DNA from 3 places in the Aminobacter sp. LjRoot7 genome. Region 3 is predicted to be linked to each of the others. Evidence: predicted binding sites of a transcription regulator. Region 3 holds the regulator's gene; each other region holds the start of a gene.
The links. Region 3 encodes PhoB, which activates phosphate uptake and scavenging genes when phosphate is short. Its sites were predicted from a motif close to TGTCATNNANCTGTCAT; they were not measured.
Positions count from the first base shown of each region.

Region 1 (5,795 bases), on a different contig from region 3:
ATGCTTGAGGCCGAGGCTGAGATCGTAGGGCCAGAGCTTGACCAGTGCTGCGAACTGGCTGGTCGCCATGATGCCGAGGATGAAGACGGCGATCAGCGAACACCAGGCGAGGCAAAGCGTATCGAAGCCGCGGTTCGGCTTGGGCTGATAGGGCACCGAGCGCGCCGACAGCAGCGCCACCTGCTTCTTGGTGACCATGCGGTCGACGATGAAGGCGGCGATGGCCGGGACGAGCAGGATCACCGAGACGACAGCGCCCATCTCGAAATTCTGCTGGCCGATGACCTGCTTGTAGATGTCGACGGCAAGCACGTTGTACTGGCCACCGATGACCTTGGGCAGGCCGAAATCGGTGATGACGAGGGTGAAGACGACGAAGGCCGCGGAGATCAGACCGTAGCGGGCGCCGGGAATGGTCACCGTCCAGAAGGTACGCCAACGACTGGCGCGCAGCGAGGCAGCGGCCTCGTAATGGCGCTGGTCGGAGATGGCCAGCGCCGTCGAGATGATGATCATCGCATGCGGGAAGGCGAAGAAGATCGAGCCCACGACGATGCCGAGCGGGCCATATATCGACGCCCCCATCAGCAGGTCCTTGAGCATGCCCTGGTTGCCGAACAGGTAGATCAGGGCGATGCCGGGAAGCAGCGACGGCACCAGGATCGGCACCATGGCGACGAGCTTGAAGGCATCCTTGAAGCGCATGCAGCTGCGGTTCAGCGCATAGGCGAAACCGAAGGCGAGCCCAACGGTGATGATGGTGCTGACCAGCGCGATGAAGACTGAGTTCTCGATCGAGCGGAACAGCGTTGGCGTCGAGAAGTAGGCGGCATAATTCTCAAGCCCGAGCGCCCGCGACGGCCGCAGCATCACGCGGCGGAAATCATTGGAAGTGAATTCCTGCCACTCCGTGCCAGACTGAGGCTTGAGGCCGACAAGATAGGTTGCGTCCGACGTCGTGCCGCGGATCTTGTACTTCACCGGGCTGCGGAAGCTGAAGTCCAGGAAGAAACTCGTCGCCTGCAGCCGCCCATCGGAGTTGGTGGCGAGCTTGGCTGGCGGCACAGCACTGAGCTTTTCGTTCAGTGCGGCGGCGGTGACGGGTTCGCCCCAGTTTCCGTCCTTGTCGCTGACCTGGAACTCGAAATTGGCGAGATTGAAGCTGTAGGTCGAAAACGACTTTGACAGCATGATCGCGAGCGGTGCTGCCAGCGCAACCACCAGATAGAGCGCGATCACGACCATCAGGCCGCGCTTAATCAGTTCGTCGCGGTCGAGCCGCAAGCGGAGGCTGCGGCCGACGGGAAGGGCGGAGTCGATTGCCATCGCCATGTCAGGCGCCCCTGGGATAGATCAGCAGCCGCTCGGCCGGCAGTTCGACGGTCAGCGCGACGCCTTGCACCAGCGAAAGGCGGCGCGCGGCATTGATGGAGAAATCGGCGATCAGGGTTTCGTTGCCGAGTGCGTGGCCGTGCAGCCGGGTGCGCCAGAACGAGCCCAGGAATTCCATCTCGCTGATGGTGACGTCGATGGCGTTGGCGGTCGCACCATTGGCGAGAGAGCCTGCTGCGTGCGGAATGACGTCCTCGGGGCGGATCGCCGCGATGACGGGCGCACCCTCGTCGAAGCCGTTCTGCGCGCAGCTGAAGGTCGCCGCACCGAAGCCGACTGTGCCCTTCGAAGCCTTGGCCTCGAACTTGTTGGCCTCGCCGATGAAGTCGGCGACGAAGAGTGTCGCCGGGTGGCGGTAGATCTCGGTCGGCGAGCCGATCTGTTCGATGACGCCGTGGTTCATCACCACGATGCGGTCGGCCATCGACAGCGCCTCCTCCTGGTCGTGAGTAACCATGATGGTGGTGACGCCGAGCTTGCGCTGCAATTCCTTGATCTCGTGGCGCAGATGCGTGCGCACCTTGGCGTCGAGCGCCGACAGCGGCTCGTCGAGCAGCAGCAGGCCCGGTGAAATGGCGATTGCCCGGGCAAGCGCGATGCGCTGCTGCTGGCCACCGGAAAGCTGGGCGGGGTACTTGTTGCCCTGATCGGGCAGGCCGACGAGCTTGAGCAGTTCGGTGACGCGAGCCTCGATCTCGGCGCGCGGGCGCTTGGTGTTTTCGAGGCCGAAGGCGATGTTTTTGGCAATCGTCAAGTTGGGGAACAGCGCGTAGGACTGGAAGACGATGCCATAGTCGCGCTGCGACGGCGGCAGGGTGGAGACGTCGCGCCCGCCCTGCTGGATCGAGCCGCGGCTCTGCAGGTCGAGGCCAGCGATGGCGCGCAAAAGCGTGGTCTTGCCACAACCCGACGGGCCGAGGAAGCAGACGAACTCTCCCTCGCTGATGTCGAGCGATATGTCCTTCAGCGCATGGAAATCGCCGAAGGCTTTCCAGACGTTTGCGATTTTGAGATAGGCTGGCTTCACGTTCAGGCTGGCGGCGGTCATGGCGCTCACTTCAGTCGGAATTCGCGGCTGCCCGGCGAGGGTTTCGTGTCTCATCGTAACCATCCGGCTTGGGGGCAAAGGTGCGGGCGCAGCCCGAGGCGGCGCCCGCTAGTCGAGGTGGCTGAAGGTCAGCTCTTCGGCTCGGACTTCGAGTCGTAGCGCTTGGTCCATTCCTCGAGGATGGCGTTGCGGTTGTTGGCGGCCCATTCGAAGTCGTTCTTGATCATCCTGGCTTCGATGTCGGCGGGCAGGTGCTGCACCGGCTTGGCGACGCCGGGCATGGCGACGACCGCGTAGCCGACGTTGTACATTTCGTTGGCTTTCTTCGAGACCGACCAGTCGAGCAGGGTCTTGGCGGCTTCTTCTTTGGTCGTGCCGGCAACGATCGCCGACGCTTCCATGTCCCAGCCGATACCCTCCTCGGGAATGATGATGTCGATGGGCGCGCCTTCGGCCTTCGACTTGGCGGCGCGGAACTCGAAGGAGATGCCGATCACCGTTTCACCTGCAGCCGCCATCTTGCACGGCTTGGAGCCGGAATGCGTGTAGGCGGCGACGTTCTGGTGCAGGCCGTCCATATAGGTCCAGCCATCCTTCTCGCCGAACAGCTGCAGCCAGCTCGATACATCGAGATAGCCGGTGCCTGACGACGCCGGGTTCGGCATCACGACATGGCCTTTGTATTCAGGCTTGGTGAGGTCCTTCCAGCTCTTCGGCGCGGTCAGGCCGAGCTTCTGGCCTTCGACGGTGTTGAAGCAGATCGAAGCCGCCCAGGCGTCCATACCGACCCAGCTCGGCGGGGTATCGCTGTCGACGAAGTTGGGTTTCAGCTGGTCGGCGCCCTTGGGCGCATAGGCTTCCAGCATGCCCTCGGACTTGAGAACCAGAAGCGAGGTGGCGGCGAGACCCCAGACCACGTCGGCCTGCGGATTGTCTTTCTCGGCGAGCAGCTTGGCGGTGATGACGCCGGTGGAGTCGCGGATGAAGTTGAGCTTGATGTCGGGATGGTCCTGGTTGAACGTCTCGGCATAACGCTTGAGGTCTTCGGCCTCGATGGCCGTGTAGACCGTGAGCTCGGTCTCCGCCCAGGCCGCCGATGACATCAGCATCGTCGCAAAGGCAGCAAGCGCGAAGGCTTTCTTCTGGTTCATTGAAATGGCTCCCATTTGAATCGCTTAGGCACGTTCTGATTGGGAGAGGTCTTGCCGGGCCGCGTTTTAGCCGTGCCCGTTTTGCTCCTCGTCCATGGTCGATAGTGGGAACGCGGGGTCAATAAGTAAAATCTATTCTTTTTATGATCTGGTAGGCTGAGCTTATGCAATGCACGGGGTTGCGACAGGCATGTGACAAGGCTGCCGAATGCCTGTGCATCGGCGTCGGTTTCAGCAGCTGAAACGCGAAAACCTGCCGGTCAGTCAACCCGAGAAGGCGAGAGCAATGACACCGCCGGCAACGATGGCTGCTGAAAGTATGCGGGCCTGCCAGGGTCTCTCGCCGAATATGAACAGGCCGATGAGCGCTGCGATGATAACGCTCGATTCACGCACCGCCGAGACTGCACCCAAAGGCGCGATTGTCTTGGCGTAGATCACCAGCCCGTAGGCGGAAACGGCGCCCAGGCCGCCGACGAGGCCGAGCATGACGGTCTTACGATCGATCGTGTGTGTCGCCCCGCGCCGACGGAAGAGCACGAACAATGTTACGGGGAACTCGAGCAGGAACAGCCAGCCCATATAGCCGAACGGGCTGTCGGACAGGCGCACGCCGATGCCGTCGATGACCGAATAGGAGGCGATCAGCACGCCGTTTATGGCGGCGGCCCCTACGGCGCGCGGGTCGCCATGGGCGGCACCGCGCTGGAATGCGAGGAAGGCGATGCCGAAGGTGATCGCGCCGAGCCCGACCCAGCCGAGCGGCGGTAGCGTCTCGCCGATCATTACGTAGGCACCGAAGGCGACCAGCGCAGGCGCCAGCCCGCGCGCGATCGGATAGACCTGGCTGAGGTCGCCCAGCCGGTAAGACTGGAACAGGAAGACGTAGTAGCCGTAGTGAATGACCGTCGACAGGAAGATGTAGATCCAGCTCGCTTGCGACGGCGGCGTGGCGAAGAACACCAGCACGAGTCCGAGTATGGCATGAGTTGCGGACACCGCCGCCAGGACGACGGCGCGGTCGGTCGCAGCCTTGACGACGGCGTTCCAGCTCGCATGCAGGAAGGCCGCCACCAGCACGATGGTAAGGGCGAAACCGGACATGCGTTCAGGCTTTCAGGAATGTCGCAGGGAAGGGCAGCGTCCCGGTCGAATGCGACCCGGTAATAGGCAACAGCATTTCCCCTCCAAGCAAATGAGGGAGCACCAGGCTCCCTCATCGACACTCATCTGATTTGCCGGCTCAAGACAAGGCTCAGGCCCAGGGCAAAGAGAAAGTCTTGACGTTGGTGAAGCTTTTCATCGCTTCGATGACGCCTTCCTTGTAGCCGTTGCCCGAGTCCTTGATCCCGCCAAATGGCGACATCTCGATGCGATATCCCGGGACTTCCCAGATATTCACCGTGCCGACCTGAAGCCCCGCGATGTATTTCTGCATGCGGCGGAAGTCGTTGGTGCAAACGCCTGAGGAGAGGCCGAAGGCGGTTGAGTTGGACAGCGCGATCAGCTCGTCGTCATTGTCAGGTGCGCGCACGATCGGGATGATCGGACCGAAGGTCTCTTCCATGACCAGTTCCGACTTGTGCGGCACGCGGTCGACGACGATGGGCGGCAACAGAGCGCCCTTGCGGCCGGGGTCGTAGAGCACTTCGGCACCTTCTTCGGCGGCCATGTAGACGCGCTTTTCGAACAGTGCGGCGGCCTTCTCGTGCACGACAGTGCCGAGATCGGTCGACCGGTCCATCGGGTCGCCGAACCTGATCTTCTTGGCCCGCTCGAGCACCATCGGCACGAAGCGGTCGGCGACGCTTTCCTGGCACAGGATGCGCTTCACCGCCGTGCAGCGCTGGCCCGAGTTCTTGGTAGCACCTGCCACCGCGAGATCGGCTGCCTTGGCGAGATCGTCGTCAGACAGGTCGTTGAGGATGATCAGCGGGTCGTTGCCGCCGAGTTCCAGCACCTGGCGCTTGTAGCCGGCGGTGCGGGCGATCAGCTTGCCGACCGGCACGCCGCCGGTAAAGGTGATCAGCTCGATGTTGTCGTTGGTGATCATCTCCGCGCCGATGTCGGCGGGCATGCCCGTCACCACTGACAGCATCTCCGGCGGCAGGCCGGCCTCGTAGAGGATGTCGGCGAGGATCAGCGCCGTCATCGGCGTCAGTTCCGTCGGCTTCACGACCACGCAATTGTTGGTGGCGATTGCC
Region 1 is NZ_CAXUPX020000011.1:26,877-32,671, reverse strand. Features, by position in the region: gene ACSQ3E_RS25035 (putative 2-aminoethylphosphonate ABC transporter permease subunit) at 1-1,332, opposite strand, end outside; gene ACSQ3E_RS25030 (putative 2-aminoethylphosphonate ABC transporter ATP-binding protein) at 1,334-2,494, opposite strand; gene ACSQ3E_RS25025 (putative 2-aminoethylphosphonate ABC transporter substrate-binding protein) at 2,569-3,591, opposite strand; gene ACSQ3E_RS25020 (EamA family transporter) at 3,856-4,695, opposite strand; gene phnY (phosphonoacetaldehyde dehydrogenase) at 4,847-5,795, opposite strand, start outside.
Region 1: ACSQ3E_RS25025 (putative 2-aminoethylphosphonate ABC transporter substrate-binding protein) is a predicted target of PhoB. The motif match lies at 3,773-3,789, and genes of this name have one in related genera.

Region 2 (5,795 bases), on a different contig from region 3:
GTGGCCTTCCATCCTGACCTCGACGCCCTTCTTCTCATTGGCGCTGACGAGCCTGTCGATGACCCAGGCGCCGGCGGTGTCCATCTTTTCGATGCCGGACAGGTCGAGCGCCAGCGTCTTGAAGCCCTTGCGGTCTTCGATCTTGCGCATCTCGGCGTCGATGAAAGCAACGGTGCGGGTGGTCCAGATACCGGTGAAGACGCAGGCGAGCACGCCTTCGCGCTCCGCCACAGCAACCTGTGGTCGGTGATCTCGGCCGTCGGCTGCCCCGCCGCTTGCTTCCCGTTTGCCGATGGTCAACATGGCACACTACTTAACGCGTCGGCCGCGGCATGTCGATTTTCGCAGCCGCGCCAAGCAGTTGAACGGAGCAGATTTTCATGACGCGTGTCCTTTCGGTCGTTGACGAGCGCTTTCCCATCGCCGGAACGTTCACCATCTCACGCGGTTCCAAGACCGAGGCCGAGGTCATCACCTGCGAAATCGCCGAATCAGGCGTGATCGGACGCGGCGAGTGCGTGCCCTACAAGCGTTACGGCGAGACCATGGCGAGCGTGGCCGAGGCGATCGAACAAGCGCGCCGCGCCATCGAGAATGGTGCTTCGCGCACCGACCTTGTGACGCTGATGTCGGCCGGTGCGGCGCGCAATGCCGTCGATTGCGCGCTCTGGGATCTCGAAGCGAAGCTGACCGGCGTGCCGGTCAAGGACAGGCTCGGTATCGCTGCGCCGCTGGCGCTTGAGACCGCCTACACGCTGTCACTTGGCGAACCGGAGGCGATGGCAGCCCAGGCGCGTGCCAACGCGGCGCGGCCGTTGCTCAAGGTCAAGATCGGCGGCGACAACGACATCGCCCGCATCCGCGCCGTTGTCGAGGCAGCGCCCAACAGCCGCCTGATCCTCGACGCCAATGAAGGCTGGATCGATACCAACATCGCCGAAAACCTGGCCACGGCAGCGGAACTGGGCGTAGCTCTGATCGAGCAGCCGCTGCCTGCCGGCGCCGACCAGATCCTCGGCCGCATCCCGCATCCGGTACCGATCTGCGCCGACGAAAGCGTTCACATCGCCGCCGACCTCGCCGAGCTCAAGGGCCGCTACGACGCCGTCAACATCAAGCTCGACAAGTCGGGCGGGCTGACGGCAGCGCTCGAACTGCGCGACAAGGCCCGCGCGCTTGGATTCCAGGTGATGGTCGGCTGCATGGTCGGCACCTCGCTTGCCATGGCGCCTGCGGTCCTGCTCGCCCAGGGGGCCGAGTTCGTCGACCTCGACGGACCGCTGCTCCTGGCACGCGACCGTTCGCCGGGGCTTATCTACGAGGGCTCAATGGTGTCGCCGCCCCTGCCCGAACTTTGGGGCTGAACGGGACGCCAAAAGCACAAGCACGATCGCACAGGCAGCAACGGCGGCCATGAAGTAGAAGCCGTCGACGCCGAAGCGCTGGTAGAGTGGACCGGACAGCAGCGTCACGATCGCCATCGACATGCCGTTGGCGAAATAGGCCACGCCCTGGGCAGCCCCCGTGCGCTCTTCCGGAACCGACTCGGCGATCAGCTTCTGCACGCCGATCAGCACCAGTGCCGTCGACACGGCGTGCAGGCTCTGGACGGCGAAGAAGCCTGCCACGCCCAGGCCAAGCGGCCAGATCAACGGGTATGCGATCCATCGGACGATGGCGCCGGCACCCGCCAGCACCAGCACCAGTGCCGTCGACCTGTTGCCGAACAGCCGCGTGAAGAACATGAACATGACGATTTCGGCCGCCACGCCCCAGCTCCACAACAGCCCGACAATCGTCTCGTTGATGCCGAGCGACTTCCAGTAGATCGACACGAAGCCGTAGAGAAAGCCGTGGCTGCCGATGATGACGCCGGTGCCGCCGGCCATCAGCAGGAAATAGCGGTTGAACAGCTTTGGCGCCGCCTGCATGTCCGTCGCCGAGAGCGGTGAAGCCTTGCGCGGTCGACCAAGGCGCGGCGAGATGAACGACATCAGGAAGCAGCCGAGCAGGCCGACCGAGATGATCGCCGGTACTGCGTCCGCTCCGGTCAGCGACAGGACGAACCCTGCGCCAAGACTGCCGGCGAGAAAGGCGATCGAACCCCAGATACGCATCGCCGCGTAGTCGGAGCCGAAGCGGCGGACACCCGACAGCGCGAGCGAATCGGCGATCGGCGAATGCGGCGTCCACACCACCGCCAGCGCCAGCGAGACAGCCAAGACGATGAGGTAGGTCGGCTCGAGGAAGTAGCCGAGCGACAGCAGCAAGGACGATGCAGCCAGGAAGATGAAGACGTTGGCGCGGTCTTTGGCACGATCGGCCATGGCAGCGATCAGCGGCGTTGTGATGACGCGCAGGAACATCGGCGCCGACAGCACGATGGCGATCTGCTCGGGGTCGAACCCCTTGGCTTCGAGCCACAGCGGGAAGTACGGCAGATGCACGCCCATCGGCACGAAAAGTGCAGCGAAAAGCAGGGAGATTCGCAGTTCAAAGCGTCGCGGCTTGACCTGCTGTTCTGGCGTGAGTGGCGGTAGTGTCATGGTGGGTAAGCGTGTCCGGGCGCGACCCGAACCAACCAAGCCTCACCGATTTGCCTGATCCCTTACCATGGGTGGCCACGCCACGAAAGCCGACGGGGCGGCGCAAAGGTCCAAAGCTTGGGCCACCTGCCACGGCCTTATCGGCCAAGATGCGGCATGGCCTGCGCTTCCATCGGCAGGTGATGCGCGCCGAGCCGTCGTGCGCGTCTTTGCAGCGTCTCGGCAACGCGCGGCGCGGCAATTGCCGCATGACCTGGTCCATCACGCCAAGGGCGCGAGACATATCTGGAGTTGCGCATCGAAGTTGTTCCGTTCAGGCGGCGGCCTTGTCGGCACGCTGGTCGACGACCATCGGCACGAAGGGTTCGTTGACAAGCTTGCCGGCCAGCACATGCGGCCAGTGCAGGATGACGAAATTGCCGTCGAAATCCTCGGCGACAGCCGTGCAGTTTTCGACCCAGTCGCCGGTGTTGATGTACTGGATGCCGTCGAAATTCTCGATCGTCGGATGGTGGATGTGACCGCAGATGACGCCGTCCACTTCCGAGCGCCGTGCCTCGTCGGTCAATACGTCCTGGAAGGCGCCGATGAAGTTGACGGCCTTCTTCACCCGCACCTTCGCCCAGGACGAAAACGACCAGTAAGGCAGACCGAAGGTGCGGCGGAAACGCGCCACGAGCCGGTTCGTCGCCATCGCCGCGTCATAGGCAAAGTCGCCGAGATAGGCGAGCCAGCGGGCATTCTGCACCACCGCGTCGAACTGGTCGCCATGGATGACCAGGAAGCGCTTGCCGTCGGCCGCTTCGTGGATGGCGCGGTCGGCAACGACGATGCCGCCGAAATGCACGCCCTGGAAGTTGCGGGCGAACTCGTCGTGATTGCCGGCGATGTAGGTGATCTCGGTGCCCTTGCGCGCCTGGCGAAGCAGCTTCTGCACCACGTCGTTATGCGTCTGCGGCCAGTGCCAGGACCGGCGCAGACGCCAGCCATCGACGATGTCGCCGACGAGGAATATCTTTTCCGCTTCGTGGTGACGCAGGAAGTCGATCAGGAAATCGGCCTTCGCCCCCTTCGACCCCAGATGCACATCTGAGATGAACAGTGTGCGAAAATTGCGTGTGCTCGTGCCGGACATGGCAATCGACCCGTTGCTTTTGCCGTGGCTATGCCCAGATTCATGCAACAGGCGTATGACGGTTGCGGCTTCGGCCGGGCGGTTCTAGGCTGGGTCATCACCGACAGGAGAACGAACATGGATCTCGGCATCAGCGGGAAGAAGGCAATCGTCTGCGCCTCGAGCAAGGGCCTCGGCAAGGGCTGCGCGATCGCGCTGGCCGAAGCCGGCTGCGAGCTGTTCCTCAATGGCCGCGACGCCGGCATCCTGAGCCGCACGGCAACCGAAGTCCGCCAGCGCTACGGCGTGGCGGTCACCGAGATCATCGGCGACATCTCCGATCCGGCCGTGCAGAAGGCGCTGCTGGCGGCCTGCCCCGATCCCGATATCCTGGTCAACAACAATGGTGGACCGCCCTATCGCGACTTCCGGGAACTCGACCGCGAGAAGATCCTCGCCGGCGTCACCAACAACATGGTCACCCCCATCGAGCTGATCAAAGCCGTGATCGACGGCATGGCAGCGCGCGGCTTCGGCCGCATCGTCAACATCACCTCGCTGTCGGTCTACACGCCCATTCCCGGCCTCGACCTGTCCTCCGGCGCCCGTGCCGGCCTGACGGCTTTCCTCGCCGGCGTGGCGCGCACGGTTGCCGACCGCAACGTCACCATCAACAACATGCTGCCCGGCAAGCTCGACACCGACCGCCTGCGCGGCCCGCACGAGCCCGGCAGCATCGAGGATCCGGCGGAAGCTGCCGCGCGCCGCGGGCGCCTCAGCGCCGGCATTCCCGCAGGCCGCCTCGGCACGCCGGAGGAATTCGGCCAGATATGCGCGTTCCTGTGCTCGACCCATGCGGGCTACATGACCGGCCAGAACATCCCCGTCGACGGCGGGCTCTACGTCAGTTCTTTCTAGGCTGCTGATGACCACAACTGCCCCAAAGGCACTCAACAGCGCGTCGTAAGGACGCGCTGTTTCAGCCAAGCCTCACAAAAGACCGAATCAATCTCTCAACCGCCACCCGCAAGTCACTGGAATGATTGCAGTTCCGGCACTTGAAAGTGATTCAACGTCCATTTGGCCGTTGATGCCTCGAAAATCGTGCTGGCCGTGCTAATAACGGCCTTTGGTATTGGAATCTGAAGGAGCGGGACATGGCTGGGGAACACAAGAAGAAGGAAACGCTGTCCGACCTGGATCAGGCCGCGCTCTTCTTCCACAAGCACCCAATCCCCGGTAAGCTCGAAATCCAGGCAACCAAGCCGCTCGGAAACCAGCGCGACCTGGCGCTGGCCTATTCGCCCGGCGTCGCCGCCCCCTGCCTCGCCATCAAGGACGATCCGGAAACTGCCGCCGACTACACCGGCCGCGCCAATCTGGTCGCGGTCATCTCCAACGGCACCGCCGTGCTCGGCCTCGGCAATATCGGCCCGCTGGCATCCAAGCCGGTGATGGAAGGCAAGGCCGTCCTGTTCAAGAAATTCGCCGGCATCGACGTCTTCGACATCGAAATCGACGCACCCGAAATCGACCAGATGGTCAGCACCATCTCGGCGCTGGAGCCGACTTTCGGCGGCATCAACCTCGAAGACATCAAGGCGCCCGAGTGCTTCGAAGTCGAGGAGCAGCTCAAGGCGAAGATGCGCATCCCGGTCTTCCATGACGACCAGCACGGCACCGCGATCATCGTCGCGGCAGCGGTTCTCAACGGCCTGGAACTCGCCGGCAAGAAGATCGAGGACGTCAAGATCGTCACCTCGGGTGCCGGAGCCGCAGCACTCGCCTGTCTCAACCTGCTGGTTTCGCTCGGCGCCAAGGTCGAGAACATCTGGGTCACCGACCGCTTCGGCGTTGCCCACAAGGGCCGCGTCGAGGAAATGGACCGCTGGAAGGACCCTTACGTCAAGGATACCAACGCGCGCGTGCTGGCCGACGTCATAGGTGGCGCCGACGTCTTCCTCGGCCTGTCGGCGGCCGGCGTGCTGAAGCCGGAACTGCTGTCCGAGATGGCGGACAAGCCGCTGATCCTGGCGCTGGCCAACCCCAATCCCGAGATCATGCCCGAGGTGGCCCGCGCCGCCCGTCCGGATGCGATGATCTGCACCGGACGCTCGGATTTCCCCAACCAGGTC
Region 2 is NZ_CAXUPX020000003.1:191,113-196,907, reverse strand. Features, by position in the region: gene ACSQ3E_RS10515 (ABC transporter permease) at 1-303, opposite strand, end outside; gene dgcA (N-acetyl-D-Glu racemase DgcA) at 381-1,364, shown strand; gene ACSQ3E_RS10505 (MFS transporter) at 1,326-2,546, opposite strand; gene ACSQ3E_RS10500 (hypothetical protein) at 2,684-2,845, opposite strand; gene ACSQ3E_RS10495 (UDP-2,3-diacylglucosamine diphosphatase) at 2,860-3,681, opposite strand; gene ACSQ3E_RS10490 (SDR family oxidoreductase) at 3,799-4,578, shown strand; gene ACSQ3E_RS10485 (NADP-dependent malic enzyme) at 4,818-5,795, shown strand, end outside.
Region 2: ACSQ3E_RS10495 (UDP-2,3-diacylglucosamine diphosphatase) is a predicted target of PhoB. The motif match lies at 3,726-3,742, and genes of this name have one in related genera.

Region 3 (5,795 bases):
ACACCATCGATGCGGCCCGCGTCGGCGGCAAGATCACCCTCGACAGCGAGGACATCTACGATCCCAAGATCGACGTCGTCGAGCTGCGCGCTCGCGTCGGAATGGTGTTCCAGAAGCCGAACCCGTTCCCGAAATCGATCTACGAGAACGTTGCCTACGGCCCGCGCATCCATGGCCTGGCCAAGAACAAGGCCGAGCTCGACATCATCGTCGAGAAGTCCCTGCAGAAGGCCGCGCTCTGGAACGAAGCCAAGGACCGTCTCAACGAGCCGGGCACCGGCCTGTCGGGTGGCCAGCAGCAGCGCCTTTGCATCGCGCGCGCTATCGCGGTTTCGCCCGAGGTGATCCTGATGGACGAGCCGTGCTCGGCGCTCGATCCGATCGCTACCGCCAAGGTCGAAGAGCTGATCGACGAACTGCGCGAGAACTACACGATCGTCATCGTCACGCACTCGATGCAGCAGGCGGCACGCGTGTCGCAGCGCACGGCGATGTTCCACCTCGGCTATCTCGTCGAGGAAGGCCCGACCGACAAGATGTTCACCAACCCCGACGACAAGCGGACGCAGGACTACATCACCGGCCGCTTCGGCTGAGTGGGTTTCGTCGCGGCACACGATACGAGGAAGAAATCATGGGCGAACATACAGTCCGGTCCTTCGACGAAGAACTCCAGCACGTCGACCAGCTCATCCGCGACATGGGCGATCTCGCCGGCGCGATGGTGGCTGGCGCCATCCGCGCGCTTTTGTCATCTGACCAGGCGCTGGCGCAGAACGTCGTGGCTGATGACACGATCATGGATGCCAAGCAGCGCGATCTCGACAATTCCGCGATCACACTGATCGCCAAGCGCCAGCCGATGGCGCAGGACCTGCGCGCCGTCGTCGGCGCCATCCGCATGGCGGGCGATCTCGAGCGCATCGGCGACCTCGCCAAGAACATCGCCAAGCGTGTTGGCGCCGTTGGCCAGTCGCCGACCCCGCGCAACCTCTCGCATTCGATCGACGCGATGGCGCAGCTGGTGCTCGGCCAGGTTCGCGGCGTCGTTGATCTTTATGTCGCACGCCAGGCCGAAGGCCTGAAGAACCTGCGCGCCGACGACCAGAAGATCGACATCCAGTACACCGCCGTGTTCCGCGAGCTCCTGACCTACATGATGGAAGATCCGCGCAACATCACGGCCTGCACGCATCTGCTGTTCTGTGCCAAGAACCTCGAGCGCATCGGCGACCACGTCACCAACATCGCCGAGAACGCCTATTTCGTCGTGACAGGTACGCAGCTGCCGCTGAATCGGCCAAAGGTCGACGAGACCACGACGACGGTTCCGGCCTGAGCACTTCCGCAACCGCATGCGTTTGGCGCGGGGGCGCTGCATAGGTTAAATCAGCGCATGGTCCAGAAGCGGCCATGCGCAAGGACAAGGTATAGCCGATGATCGCTCCCAAGGTCATGGTCGTCGAAGACGAAGAGCCGCTGGGCGTGCTGCTTCGTTACAATCTCGAATCCGAAGGCTACCAGGTCGAAGTCGTCACGCGTGGCGACGAGGCCGAAATCCGGCTCCAGGAAAACGTGCCCGACCTTCTGGTGCTCGACTGGATGGTGCCTGCGTTGTCAGGTATCGAACTGTGCCGCCGGCTCAGGATGCGCCCGGACACCGAACGCCTGCCGATCATCATGCTGACCGCGCGCGGCGAAGAGAGCGACCGGGTGCGCGGGCTTTCGACGGGCGCCGACGACTATCTGGTCAAGCCGTTCTCGACGCCGGAGTTCATGGCGCGCGTCAAGGCGCTGCTGCGCCGGGCCAAGCCCGAGGTGCTGTCGTCAGTGCTCAAGGTCGGCGACATCATGCTCGACCGCGAGTCGCACCGGGTCTACCGCAAGAAGAGCGAGATCAAGCTCGGGCCGACCGAATTCCGCCTGCTCGAATTCATGATGCGGCATCCGGGCCGGGTGTTCTCGCGCAGCCAGCTGCTCGACAATGTCTGGGGCGAGACGATCTACATCGACGAACGCACCGTCGACGTCCATGTCGGACGCTTGCGCAAGGCGGTCAACAATGGCCGCATGCCCGACGTGATCCGCACCATCCGCGGCGCCGGTTACGCCATCCGCGAGGACTAGCCGGGCTTCTGTCCCTTTCGGGATCTGGCTCTAGGCGACATCGGCATCGGCGCGGCGAGGTGCCGTGCCTGCGGCAAAGATTTCCTGATCGACGGTGAGCAGGGCGCGCATCATCGCGCCCTCGCGCTTGAGCGGAACCTCGTTGGGTTCGGTGTCGAACGAGATCGCCTTGGAATGCAGCCCGCCTGCTGTCTTGGCGATGGCAGCGCGCACATGCGGCTCCATGATGTCGAAGGCTGTTGCACCGACGCCGACGAAGGCGAGGGGGGCAGGGTCGAACAGGGCGAACATCGAGCCTAAACCGAAGCCGATCGCCTCGCCGGCCCTGCGGAAGGCTTCGCGCTCGGGGCCGTCATGGTCGCGGGCGGCATCGGCAATCGACCTGATGTCGTCGTCGGACAGGTCGGCCAGCGGTTCGGCGTTCTCGTCGCCAATTCTGGCGTTGCGCCAGATGGCGTAGTTGCCGGCATAGGCCTCGATGCAGCCGCGGCGGCCGCAGCGGCAGAGCGCTCCGTCGGGCCGGTGGACCATGTGGCCGAACTCGGCGCCCGAGGATTGCGTGCCGGTGAACAACTCGCCCTTGATGACCAGGCCCATGCCGATGCCGTGCGACAACAGGATGGCGATGAAATCGTCGCGATAGCGCACCGGATCGCGCCAGCGCAGAGCCTCGGCGATCATGTTGCAGTCGTTTTCGACCGAAACCGGGACGCCGAATTCCTGCTCGAACCGGTCGGCGAAAGGCAGGTCGTCGTGCTGGGTGATCGGCGACCACAACAGCTTGCGCGAAGCGGCATCGGTGATGCCCTGGACGGCCATGGCGATGCGCAGCACGGTCCCGCCGGAGGCAGCAGCATCGTCGATCAGCCGCCGGACCATGGCGACGCACTCGTCAATCAGCGCCTCGGCGGTCATCTTCTGGGTCACCAGCCGCTTCGTTTCCTCGACGACCGTGTTGCCGGCATAGTCGATGACGGCGGCGGACAGGCTGTTGAGCGAGAGCACGACGGCAACGATCGACGCGGCATTGGGTTCGAGCGTCAGCCCGACCTGCGGCCGGCCGCGCTTCATCGAAACCGGCTCGCTGACCTTGGCTTCGGCGAGGATGCCTTCTGAAATGAGATCGGAGGAAATCGTCGAGATCGTCGAATGGCTGAGGCCGGTGGTGGCGGCGATTTCGGTGCGCGACGGCTGGCTGGCACGGCGAACAGCGGATATAACCATGGCGCGGTTGCGCCGTCTCAGATCGTCGTGACGTATGCCGACCGACATGTGCTCGTCTTCCTCCCGGCGAAGCGCTGCCCTTCTTAAGCGGCAGTCCCTTACGCGCCAAGTGATTGTGACAGAGCCTGCGCCAATTGTCTCTATTTATTTCGGGCTCCGAAAAAAATACGGAGCGCGCGCGAAACCATGTTGACACTGGCCGGGCATTGAGTCAGTATTTTTTCGAGGCTCGAAAAAAAGAGCTTCTCCAAGGGCTATCGCGAAGTAGGCGCGCCCATTGGGCGCAGGGAGGAAATAATGAAAAAGTTTACCACCGCCATCCTGGCGGGTGTTGCCATGACTCTGTCGCTTACGGCAGTGGCTTCGGCAAAGGACAAGGTCATCGGTGTCTCCTGGTCGAACTTCCAGGAAGAGCGCTGGAAGACCGACGAAGCCGCCATGAAGGCCGCCATCGAGGCCGCCGGCGACAAGTACATCTCGGCTGACGCGCAGTCGTCGCCGGCCAAGCAGCTGACCGACGTCGAAAGCCTGATCTCGCAGGGCGCCAACGCCCTGATCATCCTGGCTCAGGACGCATCGGCCATCGGACCGGCGGTCGACAAGGCCGTCGCCGAAGGTATTCCTGTTGTAGGCTACGACCGCCTGATCGAAAACAAGGACGCCTTCTACCTGACCTTCGACAACAAGGAAGTCGGACGCATGCAGGCCAAGGGCGTGTTCGCCGCCAAGCCTGAAGGCAACTACGTCTTCATCAAGGGCTCGGGTGCTGATCCGAACGCCGACTTCCTGTTCGCTGGCCAGATGGAAGTGCTCAAGGAAGCCGTCGACTCCGGCAAGATCAAGAATGTCGGCGAGGCCTATACCGACGGCTGGCTGCCGGCCAACGCCCAGAAGAACATGGAGCAGTTCCTGACCGCCAACGACAACAAGATCGATGCGGTCGTGGCTTCGAACGACGGCACCGCCGGCGGCGCGATCGCTGCGCTCCAGGCACAGGGCCTTGCCGGCTCGGTTCCGGTCTCCGGCCAGGACGGCGACCATGCCGCGCTGAACCGCATCGCGCTCGGCACCCAGACCGTGTCGGTGTGGAAGGATGCACGCGAACTCGGCAAGAACGCGGCTGAAATCGCCTCGCAGCTTGCCGATGGCAAGAAGATGGAAGAGATCGCCAACGTCACCAAGTTCAAGACGCCTGGTGGCCTCGAGCTCAACTCGGTCTTCCTGACGCCGGTTCCGATCACCAAGGACAACCTCAACGTCGTCATCGACGCCGGCTGGGTTGGCAAGGACGTGGTCTGCCAGGGCGTGGCGGCCGGTTCGGTCGCAGCCTGCAACTAAGATCGGCTTCATCCGATCGGTCAAACGCCGCGGCTTGCCCGCGGCGTTTTTCAAAAGCGCCCGCTTCATGACATGGCGGATTGACCCTATCATGCGCACACCGGCTGCCGCTTAGACGGCTATCCGGTCGGGAGGTAACAATGACAGACACGACAACCAACGCGCCGGCTGACCGAGCGCGAACGACCGAACTCAGCCCGGTCGGCCGTTTCCTCAAGGCAACCGAGATCGACACCCGCATGCTCGGCATGGTCGGCGCGCTGCTGCTGATCTGGGTCGGCCTGCAGGTGATTTCGAGCCTGCGCCTCGGCGTCAATCCGCTCGATTTCGACAGCCGCACCTTCCTGACCGCCCGCAATCTTTGGAACCTGTCGGTGCAGGCGTCCGCCGTGGCGATCATGGCGACCGGCATGGTGCTGGTTATCGTCATGCGCAACATCGATCTGTCGGTCGGCTCGGCCGAAGGCCTGATCGGGATGGTGATGGGCTTTGCCCAGGTGCATTTCCTTGTCAAAGCCGTCGGCCTCGAGCTCGGCAATCCGTGGATCTGGGCACTGGCGCTTGCCATAGGCATAGCACTCGGCCTGATGATCGGCGCGCTGCAAGGTTTCGTCATCGCCTACATGGAGGTTCCCGCCTTCATCGTGACGCTGGGCGGCTTGCTGATCTGGCGCGGGGCGGCCTGGTGGGTCACGTCAGGCCAGACGATCGCGCCGCTCGATGCGACCTTCCAGCTGATGGGCGGTGGTCCGCAGGGCGCCATCGGCGCGACGTGGAGCTGGATCGTCGGTCTTGTCGCATGCCTGGCCGTGGTGTTCCTGCTGCTGCGCGGCCGCCAGCAACGCAAGCGCTTCAAGTTTCCGCTGCGCCCGGTCTGGGCCGAGGCATTTCTCGGCACCGTCACCTGCGGTGTCATCCTTGGCGCGATCTGGATCGCCAATTCCTACCCCTGGCCGATCGGCATCGTGCGTCGCTACGCCGAGGCCAACGGCATCACCATTCCCGAAGGCGGCCTGTTCATCGCCCACGGCATTGCCATTCCCGTCCTGATCGCGGTGACGGTGGGGATCGTCATGACCTTCGTCACCAACCGCACACGCTTCGGC
Region 3 is NZ_CAXUPX020000014.1:81,909-87,703, reverse strand. Features, by position in the region: gene pstB (phosphate ABC transporter ATP-binding protein PstB) at 1-596, shown strand, start outside; gene phoU (phosphate signaling complex protein PhoU) at 635-1,339, shown strand; gene phoB (phosphate regulon transcriptional regulator PhoB) at 1,438-2,127, shown strand; gene ACSQ3E_RS27910 (ROK family protein) at 2,158-3,399, opposite strand; gene xylF (D-xylose ABC transporter substrate-binding protein) at 3,649-4,689, shown strand; gene ACSQ3E_RS27900 (sugar ABC transporter permease) at 4,830-5,795, shown strand, end outside.